DNA from 2 places in the Microbulbifer sp. genome. Region 1 is predicted to be linked to the other one. Evidence: predicted binding sites of a transcription regulator. Region 1 holds the regulator's gene; the other holds the start of a gene.
The links. The regulator LexA, encoded in region 1, represses DNA repair genes until DNA is damaged. The targets are predictions, from matches to a motif close to ACTGTNTNTANANACAGT.
Positions count from the first base shown of each region.

Region 2: a site for LexA is predicted at 1,505-1,522, ahead of ACRC0P_RS11345 (YebG family protein). Genes of this name have one in related genera too.

Region 1 is NZ_JBOFOC010000169.1:17,227-24,764, reverse strand. It holds gene ACRC0P_RS16370 (mechanosensitive ion channel family protein) at 41-1,132, opposite strand; gene nagZ (beta-N-acetylhexosaminidase) at 1,341-2,342, opposite strand; gene ACRC0P_RS16360 (TetR/AcrR family transcriptional regulator) at 2,500-3,132, opposite strand; gene ACRC0P_RS16355 (DUF6763 family protein) at 3,273-3,584, shown strand; gene ACRC0P_RS16350 (TIGR00730 family Rossman fold protein) at 3,622-4,263, opposite strand; gene lexA (transcriptional repressor LexA) at 4,448-5,053, shown strand; gene ACRC0P_RS16340 (hypothetical protein) at 5,472-5,729, opposite strand; gene ACRC0P_RS16335 (DUF6586 family protein) at 5,849-6,340, opposite strand; gene topA (type I DNA topoisomerase) at 6,337-7,538, opposite strand, start outside.
Region 2 is NZ_JBOFOC010000106.1:9,360-16,897, reverse strand. It holds gene ACRC0P_RS11355 (DUF924 family protein) at 63-665, shown strand; gene ACRC0P_RS11350 (LysE family translocator) at 665-1,282, shown strand; gene ACRC0P_RS11345 (YebG family protein) at 1,607-1,918, shown strand; gene ACRC0P_RS11340 (MAPEG family protein) at 2,078-2,473, opposite strand; gene ACRC0P_RS11335 (amidohydrolase family protein) at 2,606-3,919, opposite strand; gene ACRC0P_RS11330 (amidohydrolase) at 3,916-5,310, opposite strand; gene ACRC0P_RS11325 (helix-turn-helix domain-containing protein) at 5,398-5,718, opposite strand; gene ACRC0P_RS11320 (hybrid sensor histidine kinase/response regulator) at 5,830-7,458, shown strand; gene ACRC0P_RS11315 (glutathionylspermidine synthase family protein) at 7,536-7,538, opposite strand, start outside.

The sequences.
Region 1 (7,538 bases):
TTTTATGAATTTCTATGTATTGGTCCGACCGTTCCATTTATCAGGTGGTCGCCATTTCCGGCACTTCGGCAATATGCAGAGTGGAGGTCGGGAAGGCGCAGGAGGCTCCGTGCCTTTCGATAACCTGCAGGACCCGCAACAGGATATCCTGCTTGATTTCGTGATAGCGAATCCACTCGGTGGTTTTAGTGAAGGTGTAGATAAAGAAATCCAGCGATGAGGGGACAAAACTGTTGAAATTGACAATCAGCGTCTGGTTGCTGTCGATCTCCGGGTGTTGTTGCAGCATTTTTTTGACATCGTCGACAATAAACTTCATTCGGGGTGCATCCTCGTAGCGAATGCCGATGGTTTCATAGATGCGCCGGTTCAGCATGCGCGAGGGATTTTCCACCGCTATCTGGGTAAAAATACCATTGGGGATGTACAGTGGCCGCTTGTCGAAGGTGCGAATGCGGGTCAACCGCCAGCCGATATCCTCCACAGTGCCCTCGATTTCCTTATCCGGCGATCGCACCCAGTCCCCCACTGCGAACGGCCGGTCGAGATAGACCATCAGACCGCCGAAGAAATTGGCCAGCAGGTCCTTGGCCGCAAAGCCCACTGCCAGGCCGCCGATACCGCCGAAGGCGAGCACGCCACTGACGCTGTAGCCGAGAAACTGCATGATCACTATCACCGCAGTGATCATGATGGAGGCGCGCACCAGCTTGCCCACCGCGCGCACAGTAGTGGCGTCCATGGGTTTGCTGATAAAGCGCGGGTCGCGCAGGTTGTACTCCACATTGCGCGAGAAGCGCAGCGCAAACCAGGTGAATACCAGGATCAGGCCAATTTCCCGCAGCGGCGTGGCCACCGAAAAGATCTCTGCCCCGGTGGCGACCCCGGCCCGGCTCGCGGCCAGGGTCAGGCCCAATAGCCACACTAACACCGTGCCCGGCGGGTTCAGCGCGCCCACCAGTGCGTCGTCCCAGGGATTGACCGTTTTTTCCGCACGCCGGGCAAGGCGCTGCACGAAACCCGCCAAAAGCCAGGCGCTCAGCGCCGTGGCCAGAACGATAAGAAAAATCGCCACGATCCACAGGCGGTTGTCGCCGATCCAGGACAGCAGCATTGCTTTTATCGATTCCACTTACTTCTACCCCCGATAAATAAATTCCAATCCGTGTTTTCTTGTAGGAGCGGCGGGGCGGCCATCCGCCCATGGCCACGATCAGCGGTGGTTCCATCCCGGGTTGATCGCGGCCATGGGCCGCTCCTGCATGGAACCTGAATCCGTGACTTCATGACGGCTCAGAGCACAAGCTCTTGCACTCTGTATCCGCCCTGAAGTCACAGATTCAGGTGGAAGCCAACCAGTTGCGGGTCTCCCGCCAGCGTTCGCTCTGCTCCAGTTCGGCCCAGGATCTGATCGCCGGTTTTCCGCGCATGCGCTGCAACCGTTCACTGGATTTTACTTTGGGTACAAAGTTCTCCAGCGCCTCGAGTGCCTGCAAAGCCCCCGGGCGGCTGTTGCACACCAGGCCCATATCGCAGCCGGCCTCCATCGCCGCGCGGATTCGGGCCCCGTAGTCGCCGGCGGCGCCGGCGCCCTCCATGGACAGATCGTCGCTGAAGATCACGCCGTCGAACCCCAGCTTGCCACGCAGGATATCCTGCAACCAGAAACGGGAGAAACCCACCGGCTGCTCATCCACTCGGGCGAAGCGGATATGCGCCGGCATCACCGCATCCAGTTCGCCTGCGCGCAGGGACTCCACAAAGGGAATGGCGTCGGAATTCATCACCTCTTCGAGGGAGCGCTCGTCCACCGGCAGCTCTTCGTGGCTGTCCTCCAGCACATGGCCGTGACCGGGGAAATGCTTGCCGGTAGTGGCCATGCCCGCCCCGTGCATCCCCTGCATAAAGGCTCCCGCCAGCGGCCCCACCTGCCGGGGATCAGCGGCAAAGCTGCGGTCCCCGACGATACGGCAGTGGCTGTCGTCCGCGTCCAGCACCGGGGCGAAACTGAAGTCCAGGCCGACCGCCATCAGTTCCGACGCCAGCAGCCAGCCCACGTCCTCCAGCCGTTTCACGTCGGCGCGGGCGGCCAGCGCCTGCATGGATGGAAGCGAGGCAAACTCCCCCCTGAAACGCTGTACCCGGCCGCCCTCCTGGTCCACCGCCAACAGCAGTTCCGGGCGCTCCGATCGGATATCGGCCACCAGCGCCGCAATCTGCGCCCGGTCGCGGAAATTGCGCCCAAAGAAGATAAGCCCGCCCACCAGCGGATGCCGCAGCAGCCTGCGGTCCTCCAGGGTCAGTTCCTGGCCTTCGATATCAATCATCACCGGACCGATCATGAGAGTTCCTCTTTAATGCGGAATGATGAATGCGGAATGCGGAATAAAGGATATCCGATGCGAGACGTTGTTGTTCGGGTTGCCCGGGGAGCCCGGTCGCGGCCGGTGGCGGTTCCGTGGCACGAAGCAGGCCCGCGTATTCCGCATTCCGCATTCATCATTCCGCATTCACTTTGAGCATCGCCGCCGCCGCGGGCACCAGCCGGTCCAGGGTTTCCGGAAGGCTGCTCTGGGCGCCGAAATCTTCTCTCAGGATAGCCTCGATGGCGTCGAAGCTCGACAGGGTAAATACGGTGGCGCCCAGCATGAAGTAGAGGCGCCAGTAGAAGCTCACCGGGTCCAGGTGCGGCAGTGCTCTCTCCAGTAGTCCGGCGAAACGGTGGTAACTGTCGCCGTAGCGGGAGACGATATAGCGGCGCAGGTGCCCCTGGGACTGGGAGTAAGCCAGCCCCAGCAGGCGCATGAAGCGCTGTGGGTCGCGCCCCTCCGCCGCCAGGCTGCCGAGCCCCACCCGGTAGAGACTCTCCAGCAGCTCTTCCACCGTCAGCCGCTGGCCCGCTGCCTCACGACGATCCAGTTCACCAGCAAGACTGGCGGTAAAAGGCGTCAGAAAGCGCTCGAAGACCGCCTGAATCAGTTCTTTTTTTGATCCAAAGTGGTAATTTACTGCGGCGAGGTTGACCCCGGCGGTGCTGGTGATGGTACGCAGGGAGGTTTCGGTAAAGCCGCGCTCGGCAAAGAGTACCTCGGCGGCGTCCAATATCCGGCCGACCGTATCCGTCTGGCTCATAGGAATTCGAACCAACAATTAAAACAGTTGTTTGGTGGAAAGGCAGATTAGCATATTCCGCGCCAACTGGCGCCGCTGGCAGTGTTGAACCGGCGGCGCGGACATTAAATTGAAAGGAAGAATCGAGGAGAAGGGTTGCCATGACTCAGAAACGACCGGAAATCGGCAGCTGGTTCGAGAATATCGACGGCGGCCTGCTGTTCGAAGTAGTCGCGGTGGACGATACCATCGAAGTCCAATACGCCGACGGCACCCTGGATGAGTTCGACTGGGAACAGTGGCGGGAGATGCCCTTGGTGCCGGCGGCAGAGCCGGAGGACGCCAACGCGGCCTTCGGCCTAACTGTGGACGACCAGTCACCGAATGCGCGGGGCTTCAGCGTACCCGAGGACACCAACCCACTCGACTACGTGGAGGGGGAGCCTTTCGAGGGGACGGACGAGTCACCCTGAGGCTCCTTGCAAAGAGAGTGAAAACCGGAGGTTCGCGTCACGCTTCCCGCCCCCTGATGTAATCGATAATGATCTCCGACGCCTCCTCCACGGTATCCACGATGCTGAACAAGTCCAGGTCCGAGGCGTCGATGCAGCCGCTCTCCAGCACCGTGTCCATCAGCCAGCCGTGCAGTCCGGCCCAATAGCGCTTGCCCACCAGTACGATGGGAAAACGCCGCACCTTCTGCGTCTGAACCAGGGTCAGCGCCTCGAACAGTTCGTCCAGGGTGCCGTAGCCGCCGGGCATACCCACAAAACCAACCGCATGCTTAACGAACATAAACTTGCGCACAAAGAAATAGCGGAAGTTGAGACTGATGTCCTGATAGGGGTTAGCCACCTGCTCGAACGGCAGTTCGATGTTGAGGCCAATGGAGACGCCGCGCTGGGGCAAGGCGCCGCGATTGCAGGCCTCCATGATCCCCGGGCCGCCACCGGTCATCACCGGTATGCCCTCCGCGGCCAGCAACTCCCCCAGCCTGACTCCCTGCTGATATTCCGGGGAATCCTCTGTGAAGCGCGCACTGCCGAATACTGTCACGGAACCGGTGAGCGCAATCAGTCGTTCAATTCCATCCACCAGCTCGGACTGTATCCGCAGTACCCGCCAGGCTTCCGGCATTTTTGCGTCCAGCATTTTCTTTCCTTTTATTTGTCGCGTATCTCTTTCAACCAGTCATTCTCTCCCCCTATCTACTTATAGCAGCCTATGGCGACAATGGCGTTGCCGGCCATCCACCGGCACAAGGATTGCGCAGAAGGCAAATCTGTATATAATCCCAGCAACTGTATATAAATACAGAGCAACCTCAGGTGACCCTATGACCAATCTAACTGCACGCCAGGCCCAGGTACTCGAACTGATCAAGGCCTACCTGGAGGAAACCGGCTATCCACCCACGCGCGCGGAGATTGCCCAGGAACTGGGCTTTCGCTCCCCCAACGCCGCGGAAGAACACTTGAAGGCACTGGCGCGCAAAGGCGCGATCGAGATGGTGGCGGGTGCCTCGCGGGGAATCCGCATCCCGGATTATCAACCGGGCCTGCCGATCGTAGGGCGTGTAGCCGCCGGCAACCCGATCCTCGCTGAGGAGAACATCGAAGACTACTGCGACCTTCCCGTAGACTTCTTTCATCCCCCGGCGGACTACCTGCTGCGGGTACACGGCATGAGCATGCGCGACGCCGGCATACTGGATGGCGACCTGCTTGCGGTACAGCGCACAGACCAAGTGCGCAACGGCCAGATAGTGGTGGCGCGGATCGAGGATGAAGTCACCGTCAAACGCTTCCGCCGCAAAGGCAATCAAGCCACGGTGCAGCTATTGCCGGAAAACGAGGACTTCGAAGTGATTCAGGTGGATATGCGGGACAAGCGTTTCGCCATCGAAGGACTGGCGGTGGGAGTGATCAGGCAGAGCCCTTAGAGCCTGTTTGGAATCTTGCACAAAACTCTCCGGGCCGGATGGGGTGCCTCTTTCCGGGACCTTTCACTGCCATGGATGGCCGTGGAGAGCGTACAGGGATGTATTTAAGGGGGGGCGCCCAGCCCGTGTCCGGGAAAGAGGCACCCCATCCGGCCTCGCACTGCGGCCTGGAATTCCGGAGAACTCAAACAGGCTCTTAGATGAATGCGGAATAATGAATGTGGACAAATCTGCCAGGAGCAGACTTGCACAGCCGAAGGCTGCCCCGAAGGGGTGAAGCACTGGGACGAGCTTCACAAATACGCGATCGGACGTCGTGCTGCGAGGGAGTTCAGTGACTACTGATCAATCGTTCCGGGCACCCCAAAAGTAAGATCGCGGCCAAGAGCCGCGCCTACAGGAAAGTGTCATTCCGCATTCAATGAACCGTGTGATTGACCGGGGTCACCTCTTCGTCTTCATCGAAATAACCCGGCTCCATATCGTCGATATTCTGTACAGCCTCTATGCCGGCCTCCAGCATGGCCCGGGCGATGGCGATTTTGTGTTCGCGTATGAAATCCAGGCTCTCGCTGGAGAAATGGATACGCACCAGCGGGTCCTCCCGGTGGCCGGCACGGCGCAGTGCCACGTCGCCATTGGCCAATTCGACAATTTCAAAAGTCTCGGAGGACATATTCTTCTCCCGCTACATCAATTTGTGTGCAGGGTAACATACAGAGGCCAGCAACCAGAAGTCAGAGGACAGTTTCGTCCCTTCTGACAAAACCTGATATCTGATCTCTGTCTTCTGGATTACCACTCTTCCATATGTGCGCGCTGACGCCGCACCAGCTCCACCAGCGCGGTACGCCATACTTGCAAACGCTCTTCACTGAGAGCCGGGATTTCGGCAGCGGACAGATTTTGCAACGGAATCAAGTTATCGTTCCCGCCATTTCCTTCGTTCCTTCCGCCGGAGAATTTCCACAGCTGCAACCAGGCGGCCTGCAGTTGCGACAGCCAACTGCCGGAGTCCCCGAGCAGCTCCAGCAGCTCGACAGCCTCCGCACAGGCCGTACCGCGGGCGGCGGCCCGCTCCTTGAGTTCGGAAGCGGATTCGGGCTCACAACCCAGCTGCAACTGAAAAGCCAGTTCGCAGAGAAAGGCCCGGTAGGCGCGCCACAACTGCATCACCGCTCCCTCCTGCACCGCCGCCTGCCGCAACACGGGCCCACTCTCTCCTTCCAGGAGCAGTTGGCTTTTACGCAGAGCGGACGCCACGGCGCCGGTATAGGGATTGCTCATTTGCGCGCGGCCGCTTTCTTGCGCGCCGGCTTGCGCGCGGTACCACTGCTTCCGGCCTCGATCTGCCACTTGCCGTCGCGATAAAAAGCCCGCCAGCCGGTAGCCTTGCCCTCTTCCTCGGACTGCACGTACTGCTCCTGGGTCTTGCGGCTGAAACGCACCACCGTATCCCGCCCCTTGTCGTCCTCCGTGGGCGCCGAAAACAGGAAACTGTATTTGGGATCGATCTCACTTTTGTGCGGCAACAGTTCTTTCACCAGTGGCGCGCGGGTCTCGCGGTTCTTCGGGAACTGGCTGGCGGCGAGGAACAGGCCCGAGGCGCCGTCGCGCAGAATATAGTGGTCGTCCACTTTCTGGCAGGGGAGCTCGGGCATGGGCACCGGGTCCATTTTCGGTGGTGCCGGCTGGCCGTTCTTGAGCAGTTTACGGGTGTTCTTGCACTCCTCGCTGGTGCAGCCGAAGTACTTGCCGAAACGACCGGACTTCAACTGCATATCGCTGCCGCACTTGTCGCACTCGATCACCGGGCCATCGTAGCCCTTGATCTTGAAAGTGCCCTTCTCCACCTCGTAGCCGTTGCAATCCGGGTTGTTGCCGCAGATATGCAGCTTGCGCTGCTCGTCCAGCAGGTAGCTGTCCATGGCGGTGCCACACTTGGAACAGCGGCGCTTGTCGCGCAACTGGCGGGATTCCGCTTCTTCATCCTTGTCCGCGTCCACGGCCTCTTCGCCAGGGACCAGGTTCATGGTGTTGGTGCAGCGCTCCTTGGGAGGCAACCCGTAACCGGAGCAGCCGAGGAAGACGCCGGTGGAGCCGGTGCGGATCTGCATATGCCGGCCGCACTTGTTGCACTGGATATCGGTGTCCGTGGGCGCATTGCGGCGCATGCCGCCCTCGGCGGCCTGGGCCTTTTCCAGGCGCGCGGAGAAGTCCCTATAGAATTCGTCGAGCAGTTCTTTCCAACCCTTGTCTCCCTCCGCCACCGTGTCCAGGGATTCCTCCAGGTTGGCGGTAAAACCGTAATCCATCAGGTTCTTGAAACTCTCGCTGAGGCGGTCGGTGACAATGTCCCCCATTTTTTCCGCGTAGAAGCGCCTGTTTTCCAGGCGGACGTAGCCGCGGTCCTGGATGGTGGAGATGATCGAAGCGTAAGTGGAGGGACGGCCGATACCGCGCTTCTCCAGTTCTTTCACCAGTG
Region 2 (7,538 bases), on a different contig from region 1:
CCACACTAAAGACGATACCGGCGCAGCATCTGGATGCAGCGCGAAAAAATAAAGGAGCCGCAATGACAGAACCCGCAGACGTACTGACTTTCTGGTTCGGCCGGGCGCAGCTCGACGCCGTACCCGCCCCCGAGTACCGCCGGCGGTGGTTTTCCGGCGACAGCAGTTTCGACAGCCAGATAGAGGAGGACTTCGGCGCGCAGGTGGAGGCCGCCCTGGCCGGGGAACTGGCCCGCTGGCGCCAGAGTCTGGAGGGGGAGCTGGCCCTGGTGCTGCTGTGCGACCAGTTCACCCGCAACATCTACCGCGGCGCCACCCGGGCCTACGCCGGCGATGCCCTGGCCCGTGACACCACCCTGGCGGTGATCGAACGCGGCGACGAGCGCAAGCTGGGCCTCTACCAGCGCGCCTTCCTCGGTATGCCCCTGGAGCACGGGGAGACTCCGGAGATGCAGGCGCGATCGGTGGCTTACTTCGACAGGCTGCGCCGCGACTACCTGAACGGCGCGGAGGGCGCCGCCCAGGCGGAGAAGTTCTACCAGTACGCCCTTGCCCACCGCGAGGTCATCGAGGAATTCGGCCGCTATCCCCACCGCAACGCGGCACTGGGGCGGGAATCCACCCCGGCGGAGCAGAAATGGCTGGAAAAAGGAGGGGGTTTCTGATGGATTGGCTCGCCTGGTTGTCCCTGGCCGGAATCTGCGCCCTGGGCGCCATGTCCCCCGGTCCCAGCCTGTTGATCGTACTGCGCAGCGCCGCTTCCGGCCCCCGCCAGGGTTTTGCCTGCGCCATGGCCCACGGCGCCGCCATTGCCGTTTACGCAGGGCTCACTGCCTTTGGCCTGGCGGTGCTGATCACCCGCTCGCCACTGGTGTTCACCATACTGCAGTGGGCCGGCGCGGCCATGTTGATCTATTTGGGCTGGAAGGCCCTGCGCGCACCGGCGCCGAACCCCGCGGCGGCCAGCATTCCCGCTCCGCACCAGTCAGCGGGCCGCTCCGCGCTGCAGGGATTCGGGGTGGCATTCTTCAACCCCAAGGTGGCCGTGTTCTTTACCGCCCTGTTCAGCCAGTTCGTGACGGAACAACAGGCGCTCACCACCAAACTGGGAATGGCCGCAATGGCGGCGGGTATCGACGCCGCCTGGTACTGCCTGATCACTTTGGCAGTCTTCGCCGGACGCAATCGCAACTGGGTCGGCAACTCGCTCGGGCATCGCCTGCAACAGCTGTTCGGTATCCTGCTGCTGGGGCTGGCGGCACGGCTGGTGCTGACACTCTGAGCCCGTTCGGCACAACACAAAAAAAGAAGGCCCGCACTGCGGGCCTAAACGTCTTACTGCGGGGTCGTGGCGGACCACCCTTTGGGGGGGAGGCAGCCCGCCACTGAGCCTATTATGGCAGCTGCCGCCTCTTTGCGCGGACCGCTCAACGCACGCCCCGCTCCACTTGTCGCACCGTCGACAAATTCTACTTTCCGGTTGACACTGAACGCTTACACAGATACTGTACATTCATACAGACAAAACGCGTTAACAAATTCTTAAAAATACTGGAGGCGCAGAATGGCCGTAGTAGCTGTGTGGAAATGCGATAGAGACGGAGCAATGTTCGACAACAAAAAAGATGCGGAAGAACACGATAAGATGCTGGAACTGGCCGCCAATATTACCTCGTTGATCGAGCGTCATATTGACGGTATCTCCGAAGAGGCCGGCGAAGAAATCGGGCTGCTGCTGGCGAAACGCCGGGACGACTTGGCCAAGGCCTGTAAGGGCAAGCCGGAAGTGCTGCTGGAATCCGACGGAAGGGAAACCAATGAAAGGGAATCCAATGAAAGGGAATCCAATGAAAGGGAATCCGAACAGCAGGATGAAACCAGCGAAGAGCATGTTACTTCCCTGGCCGCCAATCAGTAGATTCAGTAAATTTTTACGATTCCATCCCTGTATCTGCCCGGCTCGCGCCGGGCTTTTTTGTTGCCGATCCCATTTCCCTATCCCATTTTCTACTCCATGTAGGAGCGGCGGGGCGGCCATCCGCCGTTGGCCGCGATCGGCACAGTTGCACGAACGCCCCTACAGGTTTTTCACTGCGAGCCCTATATCGATGGCAGCCAGGACCAGTATCACCACCCAACTGAGCGCGGTACCCCAGAAACGTCCCGGATGATAACCACCGCCACTGGCGGTAAAACCAATAGCGTGCACCAGGCGCGCCAGCACAAAGACACCACCCAAAATATGCAGCCAGAATGCGGCAAGCCCACCCAGCTCCGCAATCAGCATCAGTATCAATGCCAGGGGGATATATTCGACGGCGTTGGCGTGGACGCGCACACGGACTTCGTTATCGGGGTCCCCGCCGGTGCCGAGGCCCACCTTGCCACTGCGGCGGAACTGCACTACGCGAAATGCCAGGGCGATCACCAGAATTCCGCAAAGGCCGGCGTAGAGGGCTGTGATATTGGCCATTTATATTCTCCTGCTAAAAGGGTTTGTGTGTAGGGTGCGCCGCGCGCACCGGAAAGAGGCTGAAGTCGTTACCAATCCAACTATGGTGCGCACGGCGTACCCTACGATCACAATTGAGAGGGTACTCTTAAATCAAAACTTGTAACCGAAGTCATGCCCCTGCTGCGGCCTCAGGTAGCGGTCGCGCAGGCGGGTGGAGCGGTTGACCAGCGACTGGAGTTTACCGTCGATCAGCACCTCTTCCGCATAGCTGGTAACTTCCAGGGGATCGCCGCTCCACACCACGATATCTGCCACCGCCCCCGGTTCGATGGTACCGCCCTCGATACCGAACACCTCCGCCACATTGGCGCTGATGGACTTGAGCGCGTCCTCGTAGGGCAGACCATTGGCCACAGCGTTGCCCGCGGACTGGCGGGACAGATAGACATTGTGGGTGGAGGCGTAGTCCGGGCCGCTGATCAGCACAGTCACGCCCGCGCGCTTCATCTGTGCCGCGTTGTCCAGCCGCGCGCCCAGGCTCTCGAAAGAGATGGGCAGATTGTTCTGTGCGTCGACAATTACCGGCACCCCGGCCTCCGCCAACTGATCGGCGACCATCCAGCCCTCGGCCCCACCGAGTACCACCAGCTTCAGACCGAATTCCCCGGCCAACTGGATGGCCTGCAGTATATCGCTGGCCCTGTTGACAGTGACCACCAGCGGCTGCTCTCCCCCGAGCAACGGCTGCAACGCCTCCAGATCGGCGAGGGAATGGTTCAGCTCCCGCCACTCGCCGCGGCGGATCGCATCCCGGTTGGCCCGGTACTCCCGCGCCTCCTCCAGGGCATTTTTCACCTTGGCGTAGGCGCTGGCGCGGCTGCCACCGGCGAGTTGTCCGCCGGCCTCACCCAGGTAGGCCCTCTGCCCCAGGTCGGTGGCCACCACGCTGTCGAAACCGCCGTCCAGCCTGATCGCAAAACTGCGCCCGGCGAAAACCCGCTGGGGGTTGGCGGCAGTGTCGCCCCACAGCTGGATACCCGGTAGCACCAGCGCACGGGTGACGCCGCCGGCGCGGTTGAAGGGGATCAGGGTGGATTTGGGGTTGTAGGCGGGCAGCGGGTCGAAGGCGCTGCCGATGCTCTCGCCGGTCACCGCGTAGTCGTTGGTGGCGCTGGCGGCACCGATCTCGGTGAGTCCCAGTTCCGATACCGGCGCGATCACTCCCGGGGTCACCACTTTGCCGGCGGCATCGATCACCCGGTCGGCACCGTCGCCCAGGGACGGGCCCACCGCTTCCACGCGGCCGTCGCGGACCAGGATATCCGCCTGCTCGAAACTGCCGGCATCGGACAGGGTGTGCACCTTGCCGCCTTTGATCAACAGGGTTTCCGCCTGCGCAAGGGGCATGACCAGGCCCAGGAACAGAGTGCAGATGGCCGCTTTGTGTTTCGCTATCTTTTTCACAGCCGCTCTCCCTCCGCGTTCAGGATTCCCAGCTCGAAATCGCTGTGGGGCTGGCGCGCCTTATCCGCGCGGTCGTACATCAGTTCGCCGTCGATAAACACCATTTCCGCCTTGGTGTAAACGCTGAAGGGGTTGCCGGACCAGAGCACCACATCCGCCATCTTGCCCTTCTCCAGGCTGCCGGTCCGCTCGTCGATGCCCAGGGCCTTGGCGGGGTTGAGGGTCATCCACACCACCGCATCCCCGGGTCCGATATCGAAACCGGCCCGCCGCCCCGCGGTCATGGCTTTGGCCACCTCCTGGTTGAGGCGCTGGATGCCCACGGCGGAATCCGAGTGGATCATCGCGCAGGCCTCAGCCTGGTCGACGATGGCGATATTGGCCTCGGTCATATCGAAGGCCTCGTGCTTGAAGCCCCACCAGTCGGCCCACATGGCCGCGCAGACGTTGTTCTCCGCCAGCAGGTCCGCCACCTTGTAGGCCTCCACCGCGTGGTGGAAGGTGGAAATCTGGAAACCGAACTCCCTGGCGATATCCATCATGATCGCCATCTCCTCACCACGGTAGCAGTGGTTGTGCACGAGGATGTCGCCGTTGAGTACGCCGGCCAGGGTCTCCAGTTCCAGGTCGCGCTCCGGCTTGTCACCGCCGTTCTTCTCGTAGCCTTCCCACGTTTTCCTGTAGTTGGCCGCGGCGATCCAGGCCTTGCGGTAGCCGGCCACATTGCCCATGCGAGTGGAAGGCGCGGTTCCCTTGCCGCCGTAGACCCGCTTGGGGTTCTCGCCGCAGGCCATCTTCAGGCCGTAGGGAGCGCCGGGGAACTTCATGTCCTGTACCCGGCGGCCGGGCACGTTTTTCAGGGTCACTCCGCGGCCGCCGAACAGGTTGGCGGAACCCGGCAGTATCTGCAGGGTGGTCACGCCGCCGGCCAGGGCCAGGGCGAATTGCGGGTCCTGGGTCCACACCGAGTGCTCCGCCCACACCTCGGCGGTGTTCGGCGAGGTCATTTCATTGCCGTCCTGGGAAGACTCGATGGCCGGCGCCGGGTAGTCGCCCAGGTGGGAGTGCACGTCGATAATACCCGGGGTCACCCATTTGCCGCTGCCGTTCACCAGCAACGCACCCTCGGGCGCTTTCAGCCCCTCACCGATCTCCGCGATCGCGCCGTCCTGCAGCAGCAGGTCGGTATTTTCCAGTTGCTCGCCGGTACCGGTGAGCAGAGTGGCCCCGACGATCAGCACCGGTCGGGATTGGGTGACGGAGTAGGTGGAGGGAAAGGCCTGCTGGCGGGCGAAATCCGCGGGTTCCCCGCCTTTTTTGTCCTCCCCGCACCCGGCCAGAAACATTGCGGCGCACAGGGCGGCTGCAATGCAACGAGCGTACAACTGCATAGCGATTATCCGGTTATTGATATTGTACGCACATGCTAACAGGAAGTGCTTATGCCGCCATTACCAAAACTGCCAACCTGTTCCTATTTACGACGAACTGTATTTGCGCGGTGAGGATGCCCTCCGACGCGTGTCGCCATCGGTAGGTGACACGCCTTCTCCCCTCTCCGCCAATTGTGCAAAAAATGATTCCAGTTCACCGAGGTGCCCCAGTGCCGCCAGCAGTTGTACCAGCGCCGCCAGGTTGCAGCCCCGCCCGCTCTCGAACCGCTTCAAGGTGCTGAGGCCCACGCCGGAATTCTCGGCCAGTGCCTCCTGGGAAATATTGCGGGCCAGGCGCAGGCGACGGAAACGCTCTCCCAGTCGCACCAGCACCTGCTGCTGTTCTGTAGAGTTCATCGGCGGCATAGGCATTTTTCCCGTGAAAAGAAAATTATAGCTCTTTTATGGACTATTGCTCTAGACATTTCCCGGTCAGCGTGGTGCAATCCTTGCGAACGGCATATCCAGGATGGATCGATGGCAAACAATAAAATCAATACCGTTTCCACAAAAACCATCGCGGAACCCCCTCCCCCCTCGCGGGATTCCCTGGAAATCTACCAGGCCCTGCGCAAGAGCGAGGAGCGCTATCGGGAACTGGTCGAGCACGCCAATTCCATTATCATCCGCTGGGACCAGAACGGCGTCATCACTTTCTTCAACGAGTACGCCCAGCAGTTTTTCGGCTACACGGAAGACGAAATCATCGGCCGCCACGTGGTGGGCACCGTTGTTCCCACCAGTGAAAGTACCGGCCGCGACCTGCGCCCATTGATGGAGGACATCGGCAACCACCCGGAAGAACACCGCTACAACGTCAATGAAAATGTCACCAAGAGTGGCAGGCGCGTATGGGTGGCCTGGACCAACAAGATACTGACCGATGACAGGGGCGAGACCATCGGCGTACTCAGCATCGGCAGCGATATCACCAAGCAGCGCCTGCTGGAGGAAGAGCTGCGCCAGGCGCAAAAAATGCAGGCCATCGGCGAACTGGCCGGTGGCATAGCCCACGATTTCAATAATATGATTCACGGTATCAGCGGCTACGCGGAAGTGATCCACCAGATCACCGACGACTTCCGCATCACCGAATACGCCAACAACATTCTCACCACCGCCCACCACGCCGCGGAACTGACCAAACAGCTACTGACTTTTGCCCGCAAAGGCTCCTACCAGCTCACCGAGTGCAATACCCACGAAATTATCCGCGATGTCTGCGCCATGCTGGAGCGCACCATCGACCGGCGCATTTACATCGAGCAGCAGCTGGATGCCAGCCGCCCCCATGTGATGGGCGACCCGGCACAGCTGAAAAGCGCGCTGCTCAACCTGGGGATCAATGCCAAGGATGCCATGCCCGAGGGGGGCTCCCTGCGCTTCTCCACCAGCAACGTGTCAGTGAGTGAGGAAATCACCATTTCCGATTTCGAAATCGCCCCGGGCCAGTACCTGCTGATCAATGTCAGCGATAGCGGTACCGGGATGTCGGCGGAAATACGCCGGCGCATCTTCGAGCCGTTTTTCACCACCAAGGAAAGCGGCCGCGGGGCCGGTCTGGGCCTGGCGGCGGTCTACGGCACCACCCACCTGCACAAAGGCGCCATCCGTTGCCGCAGCAGCGAGGGCCAGGGCAGCAGCTTCGATCTCTACCTGCCCGTTATCAGGGACGGAGCCGGGCAGCCGCGGACAGGCGCGGCGGAATCGCCCAGGGAGCGAAAAATCCGCATTATGCTGGTGGATGACGAAGCCATAGTGCGCAGCTATTCGAAAACTCTGTTCGAAATGCACGGCCACAGCGTGGAGACTTTTGCCGCTGCGGAAGAGGCGATCAACCACTACCGGCAACACTACCGCGAAATCGACCTGGTGCTGCTGGATATGATCATGCCGAAGATGGACGGCCAGCAGCTGTTCGCTTTTCTCAAGCGCATCAACCCGGAGATCCGCGCGATCCTCGCCACCGGCTACAGTATGGAAAGCAAGGTGCAGGAAATTCTCGCCGACGGCATCCTCGACTGTATCCAGAAGCCGTTTACCTACGAGCAGCTGCAGCAGAAAATTGAAAAGCTGGTGGCGGAGGGAGTTTTGGCAGAGCCGTAGGGTGCACCGTGCGCACCGCTGGACACGATACCCACCCCAGCTCTGGAACGGTGCGCGAGGCGCACCCTACAAAACGGCTA